3 regions of the Isoptericola sp. S6320L genome follow, and region 2 is predicted to be linked to each of the others. Evidence: predicted binding sites of a transcription regulator. Region 2 holds the regulator's gene; each other region holds the start of a gene.
What was found. The regulator LexA, encoded in region 2, represses DNA repair genes until DNA is damaged. The targets are predictions, from matches to a motif close to TCGAACANNTGTTCGA.

Region 1: MWU57_RS11100 (HNH endonuclease signature motif containing protein) is a predicted target of LexA. The motif match lies at 1,029-1,044, and genes of this name have one in related genera.
Region 3: MWU57_RS07000 (HNH endonuclease signature motif containing protein) is a predicted target of LexA. The motif match lies at 1,171-1,186, and genes of this name have one in related genera.

Annotation. Positions count from the first base shown of each region.
Region 1 covers NZ_JALKAT010000018.1:13,825-16,083, forward strand. The annotation lists gene MWU57_RS11090 (amino acid permease) at 1-87, shown strand, start outside; gene MWU57_RS11095 (MOSC domain-containing protein) at 84-758, shown strand; gene MWU57_RS11100 (HNH endonuclease signature motif containing protein) at 1,184-2,259, shown strand, end outside.
Region 2 covers NZ_JALKAT010000007.1:85,923-88,181, reverse strand. The annotation lists gene MWU57_RS06290 (ATP-dependent DNA helicase) at 1-101, shown strand, start outside; gene MWU57_RS06285 (L-lactate dehydrogenase) at 134-1,093, shown strand; gene lexA (transcriptional repressor LexA) at 1,147-1,917, opposite strand; gene MWU57_RS06275 (LysM peptidoglycan-binding domain-containing protein) at 2,150-2,259, shown strand, end outside.
Region 3 covers NZ_JALKAT010000008.1:103,080-105,338, reverse strand. The annotation lists gene MWU57_RS07000 (HNH endonuclease signature motif containing protein) at 1-1,109, opposite strand, end outside; gene MWU57_RS06995 (nitroreductase/quinone reductase family protein) at 1,391-1,843, opposite strand; gene MWU57_RS06990 (helix-turn-helix transcriptional regulator) at 1,938-2,259, opposite strand, start outside.

The DNA of each region.
Region 1 (2,259 bases), on a different contig from region 2:
GGGCTGGTGGTCGTCATCCTCGGTGCGTACCTCGTGCGCCGTGCTCGCGGCCGGCGCCAGGTCTCGTCGCCGGAGGTGGGAGCATGAGCGCCATGGGAGAGCTCCTCGCCGTCTGCCGCGTCCACCAGCTGCTGCCCGATCCGGGGACCGTCGGGGTCACCGCCATCGACAAGCGGCCCGTCCAGGACCGGGTGCGCGCCGGTCGGTACGGGCTCTACGGTGACGTCCAGGCGGACCGCGCCGACCACGGGGGCCCGGACCAGGCCGTCTACGCCTACGCGGCCGAGGACGCCGCGTTCTGGGAGCCGGAGCTCGAGCGCGAGATCCCGCCGGGCCTGTTCGGCGAGAACCTGCGGACCCGCGCCGTCGACGTCTCCGGGGCGCTGATCGGCGAGCGCTGGCGGATCGGGACGGCGCTGCTCGAGGTGACCCAGCCGCGCACGCCGTGCGCCACGTTCGCGCGCCGCCTCGGTTCGCCCCCGCGATGGGTGCGGCGCTTCACCGAGGCGAACCGCACCGGGGCCTACCTGCGGGTCGTGGAGCCGGGAGAGCTGGGCGCGGGCGACGCGGTCGAGATCGTCTCCCGGCCCACCCACGGCGTCTCCGTGGCGGACTGGTACGGCACCTGGAGCGCCGGTGCTCCGGCGTTCGCGGCGGCGGCCGAGCTGGCCGGGGCGCTGCGGACGTCTGCCGAGGCCGGCGAGGTGCGGCTGAGCGACGAGATGGATGCACGCGTCACCAAGGCTCTGTCGCGCTGAGGCTCTGTCGCGCTGAGGCGGTCGGGCTCCCCGGTCCGCTGCGGCTGTCAGGGCTGTCAGGGCGCGACCGCCTCGTAGTACAGCTCGTTCCCGTCAGCGACGCGGAGGTAGCCGGTGCGCAGCGAGGTCTCGACAGGCATCTGGCGAGGATATCCAGTCGCCGGTGAGGTGACCGGTCACCGGTGGCCGGGCGCTGCTTCCTGTCGTCGCAGGTCAGGCACCCGGTCTCGCCCTGAGACCTCTTGCGCTCCCTGTCGACCTTCGCTAGGGTCGAACACATGTTCGAAGACGACGCTTCCCACCCGGCGCGGCACGCCGTCGGGGCTCGTCGTGCGCGAACCCCAGGTCCCGGTGCGGTCGGTGCCCCGACCGCACCGGGACCGACTCTTCCTGATGCGCGGCCGACCGTCGGGGACGCAGCGTTCGTGGACGACGGCGGCACGGGTCTCGAACGTGAGCTGGCCGACCTGCTGGCGGTCCGCATCGGAGCGGCGCACCCCTACACCGCGCTCGAGCTGTCGCCCGCCCTCGGCCCCGGCGCCGACGGTGGGGTGCGCGTCCACGGTCATGCTGCCGCCAACCGGGCGCTCACCCACGACCGCGGCCTGACGGCCGGGGGCTCGGCGATCGATGCCTTGCTCGGGGACGCTCCGGGGCCGTCCCTGGCGGCGAAGCTGGCGGGTGCGGAGCCCGCGGACCTCGACGACACGTCCCTCGTCGAACTGTTGGCCGCCTGGGAGCGGCTGGCGGCCTGGGCGCAGGCAGGTTCCGCCGCGGCGCTCGGCGAGCTGCTGCACCGGACGCGAGGCTCCTCCCGGCACGAGTTCGTCGTCGACGAGGTCTCGGCCAGCCTGGGGCTGAGCCGGCACGCCGCGGCGCAGCACGTCGCGGTGGCCCACGGGGCGCACGCGATACCCGAGGTCGCGGACGCGATGTCGGCGGGAGCGGTCGACCGGCGCAAGGCCGAGGCGCTGGTCTCGACCGGCCGGCTCGACGACGCCCGCCGGCGCGAGGTCGTCCGCGAGCTCCGGCCCGACCTCGAGCACCTCACGGTCCGGCAGATCCGCGACCGGCTGCGGCGGGCCGAGATCGCTGCGGACCCGGCCGGTGCCGCTGAGCGTCACACGGAGGCGCGGCGCACCCGCTCGGTGGTGCTGGAGCCGGTCGACGACGCGATGGCCTACCTGACCGCCTACCTCCCCGCCGACGACGCCGCGCGGGCCTTCGCGGCGATCGACGGGACGGGGGTCGCGATGCACAGGACCCCGGGAGAGGTGCGACGGCTCGACGAGTGCCGGGCCGATGCGCTGGTCGCCCTCGTCACGGGAGCCGTCGAACCTGCCGCCGCGGGCGTCTCGTCCGGCACCCGGCCGTCCGGCACCCAGCCCTCCGGCACCCACCCCTCCAGCACCCAGGCGTCCGGCGTGCAGGTCACCATCGCGGCCTCGACGCTGCTCGGCACCGACGATCTCCCGGCGATCCTGGCGGGCTACGGCCCCAT
Region 2 (2,259 bases):
TCACCGCGCGGTACGGCACCTTCCTGACCCGGTCGATGCCGGACTTCTGGCGCACGACCGACGCGGACCTGGTCCGTTCGGCGCTCCGGCGGCTCGCATAGCGCACCGCCGGAGTGCCGCCTACGCTGGCCGGGTGACAGCACCCCGCAGCACGACCAAGCTCGCCGTCGTCGGTGCCGGAGCGGTCGGTGCCACCCTCGCCTTCACCGCGCTCGCCCGTGGCTCCGCCCGGACGGTCGCCCTCCTGGACGTCAACCGGGCCAAGGTCGAGGCCGAGGTGCTCGACCTGCAGCACGGTGGGATGTTCGTCCCCCAGGCCGAGGTGCTCGGCTCGGACGACGTCGAGGTCTGCCGCGGCGCGGACGTCGTGGTGGTCACCGCCGGGGCCAAGCAGCGTCCGGGGCAGTCGCGCCTGGACCTTGCCGAGGCCACCATCTCGCTGACCCGCGAGATCCTTCCGGGGCTGGTCGAGGCCGCGCCGGACGCCGTGTTCCTCATGGTGACCAACCCGGTCGACGTGGTGACGTACGCGGCGCAGCAGATCTCCGGCCTGCCGCCCGAGCGTGTCTTCGGCTCGGGCACGGTGCTCGACTCGTCACGACTGCGCGCTGCTCTCGCGCAGCACTGCGGGGTGGCGACGGCGAACGTGCACGCCTACATCGCCGGCGAGCACGGCGACTCGGAGATCGCGCTGTGGAGCTCGGCGCGCATCGCCGGCGTCCCGCTCCTCGACTGGGAGGCGCTGCCCGGCCGCCCGCCGCTCGACGACGACGCCCGCAGGTCGATCGCGCGCGACGTGGTCGAGTCGGCGTATCGCGTGATCGCGGGCAAGGGTGCCACGAACTACGCCGTCGGCCTCGCCGCGACCAGGATCGTGGAGGCGGTGCTGAACGACGAGCACCGCGTGATGCCCGTCTCCACCCGGATCGAGGACTTCCACGGCATCCGCGACGTGTGCCTCTCCCTGCCGACGCTGGTGGATTCCCGCGGTGCGACGACGGTCGTCGACACGCCGCTGTCCGAGCAGGAGGTGGCCGGTCTGCGGTCGTCGGCGGCGAGCGTGCGTTCCGTGCAGCAGCGCTTCGGCCTGTAGCCGCCGCGGCGACGCGGCCGCAGCAGCCCGGCGTCCTCTCGAGGCCGCCCCGACTACAGGCTGCGCAGGACCGCCACGACACGGCCGAGGACCTGTGCCTCGTCACCGGAGATCGGGTCGTAGGCCGGGTTCTGCGGCATCAACCAGGTGTGCCCGCCGGACTGCTTGAACGTCTTGACCGTGGCCTCTCCGTCCAGCATCGCGGCGACGACCTCGCCCTGCTCCGCGACGTTCTGCCGGCGCACCACGACCCAGTCGCCGTCACAGATGGCGGCATCGATCATCGAGTCCCCGGCCACCTTGAGCAGGAAGAGCTCGCCGTCGCCCACCAGCTGGCGGGGGAGCGGGAAGACGTCCTCGACGACCTGCTCGGCCAGGATCGGGCCACCGGCGGCGATGCGGCCGACCAGCGGGACGTAGGAGGGGGTCGGGGTCGCGTCCTCCGCGCCGTCCGGCATCGGCGGACGCAACGGCGCGACCGGCGCCTCGGCGGGTGAGGCCACGGTCGCGGCGGCGCCACCCGCGGCCGGGTCGACGACCTCCATGGCCCGCGGCCGGTTCGGGTCGCGGCGCAGGTACCCCTTCCGCTCGAGCGTGGTGAGCTGGTGCTTGACCGACGAGGGGCTGGCCAGGCCCACCGCCTCACCGATCTCCCGCATCGTGGGCGGGTAGCCCCGGCTCTCCACCGAGTCGCGGATCGTGTCCAGGACCCGACGCTGGCGCGGCGTCAGCCGGTCGGGGCCCGCGGAGATCTCGGAGACGGACGCGAGCGTGCCGTCGTGCGAACCGGACCCGGCGCCTTCGGTCTCGCGTGTCGTCGTCATGCGTCTCTCCCGTCAAGAACCAGACAAACCTGTCATCGCTCCCGTCAGCGTAGGTCAGATCGCCCCGGACATCAAACGTTTGTTCGAGATCTCTCGACGCGTGTCGGTGTGCCGTGGTACCAATGGGTACAGGTGTTCGACGAACAGGCGTTCTACGGACGGGCGTTCGAGCGCAGCGTCTCGCAGACGGCTGACACCGGTCCGGGACAGGTCCGAGGGAGAGGACGACGCAATGGCATCGATCGCAGTGGTTCCGCAGGCCGACCCGGGTCCCACCGGTCCGTTCGGCCGTGGTGAGGCCGGCGTGCTGGGGCTCGGCGGCCTACGGCTCACGGCGAGGGG
Region 3 (2,259 bases), on a different contig from region 2:
CCTCCCGGACCGTCGCCTCCCGGGCCGTCGCTTCCGTGGCAGCCGCCTCCGGGAAGGTCGTATCCGCGGCGCGCGCTGTCCGTGGCGACGTCCGCCGTGCCGTCTTCGCTGATGCTGTCAGCGCCGACGATCCGGCGCGGGTCGATGCCGGCGGCGTTGCCCAGCACCAGGGCGCCCTGGGAGCCGTTGCCGGTGGCGCCGGGTGGAGCGCCGTCCGACGCGGCGAGCGCCGCGCGCAGCTCCGTGAGGCCGACGGTGACGTTCAGGTGGGGACGTACTGAGGCTCCGGTACCCACGGCCGCGTTGTCCAGAGCGATCCTGGCGAGGTCGGCGATGCCCTGGGCCCGCCGTTGGGTAGAGGTCCGGGTCTCTGCGGCAGCGGGCGCCCCGACGACGCTGTCGAGCGCCGTCCGCAACACCTGGCCGTGCTCCTCGGTGAGAAACCCGGCCACGTGGTAGCCGTCCCAGGTGGGCGAGACCTCGAAGAACTCCTTCTCGCGGGCGCGGGCATAGCCGCGCTCGTCGGACTCCGGGTCGGCGACGTGCGCGAACCGGCGCACCATGCGGCGGAAGGGTCCGACCGGGTACCGGCCGGCGAGCGCGAGCAGGAACTCCTCGCCGGTGGGTGGCGCTGAGGTGTCCGCAGGCGTACCCGATGCGTCGGCCTCCTCCGCGCCATCGGTCGCCACCGGGGCCGCCAGGGCATCACGGCGGGCCTGCGAGGTCGGGGCGATGTCCACCATCGCTCGCACGTGGTCCGCCCCGACCGCTCCCTCCACGGCCGCGAGGGCGGTGGCCGGCAGGGCGTCGCGGAGGGTCTTTGCCGTGCGCACCTCGCGGCGCGCGGTGGCGAGCGTGACGTCCTGCGTCCGGGACAACCAGTGGGCGAACGACCGGGACCCGTCGATCGCCCACGTCCCGGCGTCGTCGAGCTCCGTGAGCAGTCGGAGGCGCACCGCGCCGAGGCGTTCCTCGATCGTCCGGAGCCTTGCGGTCAGCTCCGTCAGGGTGCCGGCGTCCTCTCCGGCCGAGAGGCCATGGGCCGCGAGGGAGTCGACGGCGGACTCGATCTCGGCGAGCAGGCCGAGCGTGTCGCGTCGAGTCGTCATCGTCCCTCCCCGTGGCCGTCTCGGTGGGTTCCTGTTCCCCCTGTGGGCACCTCCGATGCTATCGAACATATGTTCGTCTTACCAGGTCAACGGGCATTTCTGCGCATTCTGTGGACAGCCCCGAGTGTCCACAGGTCCGCCGTAGCCTCGGTGCCCGCAGGCGAGCCACGGCGACCGACCCGGTGCCGTCGGCACGACGGCGAGCAACCCAGCGGTGACCGTCGAGGCTCGCCGCCCCGCAACCCCCTGCTCGCCCAGGAGCGGCGACCCAGACCCCAGGATCAGCGCCGCGTCAGCCGGACCACAGGGATCTGCCGGTCCGTCTTGCTCTCGTAACCGGCGAACTGCTTCGCGGACGCCGTGATGCGCTCCCACGCGACGGCGCGGTCCTCGCCCTGGAGCTCGGTGGCCGTGACGGGGATCTTCTCGCCGCCGAGCTCGATGGTGACCTCCTCGGGGTGGGCGGCGACGTTGCGGTACCAGCCGGGATTTGACGCGTCCCCGCCCGCGGACGCGACCACCAGCCAGCCGTCGCCGTCGGGGAACCAGGCCAGCGGGGTGGAGCGCGGCTGGCCGCTCGTGCGTCCGACGGCGGTCAGCACCAGCAGCCTCATGCCCAGCGTGCTCCCGGACGTGCGACGGGCGCGCCAGGCGGCGAGCTTGTTCGCCAGCTTCATGAGGGGGCCGCTGGGCATCCGTGCGCCGTACGTTCCCTGCGGGTGGGTGAAGGACATCGGCTCTCCCGGTCGTCGGTGACGTCGCACCGACGAGGCTACGCGGGACGAGCCGTGGACCGGAGCCCCGGCCGCCGGCGTGGAGCCCCGTCGCTCACCCGCCGACGAGCGCCTCGCCCAGCGGCGTGCGCACGTGCACGACGCGGGTGCCCTCGCGCCGCGAGTCGACGAGCCGCGCCGCCGCCAGTCGTGACAGGTGGTGCGACGCGGTCGAGACGGCGAGCCCCTGGGCGACGGCGACCTCGCTGGTCGACAGCGGCGCGCGCAGGGCGAGGAGCACACCGGCCCTGCCGGCACCGAGCAGGCCGGCGAGCGCCTGCGTCGGGTCGGCCGCGGTGTCGGCCCAACGCTCCGACACCCCCAGCGCCGGGTAGAACAGGGTCGGCTGGGCCGGCGGCTCCGTCACGACGGCGCAG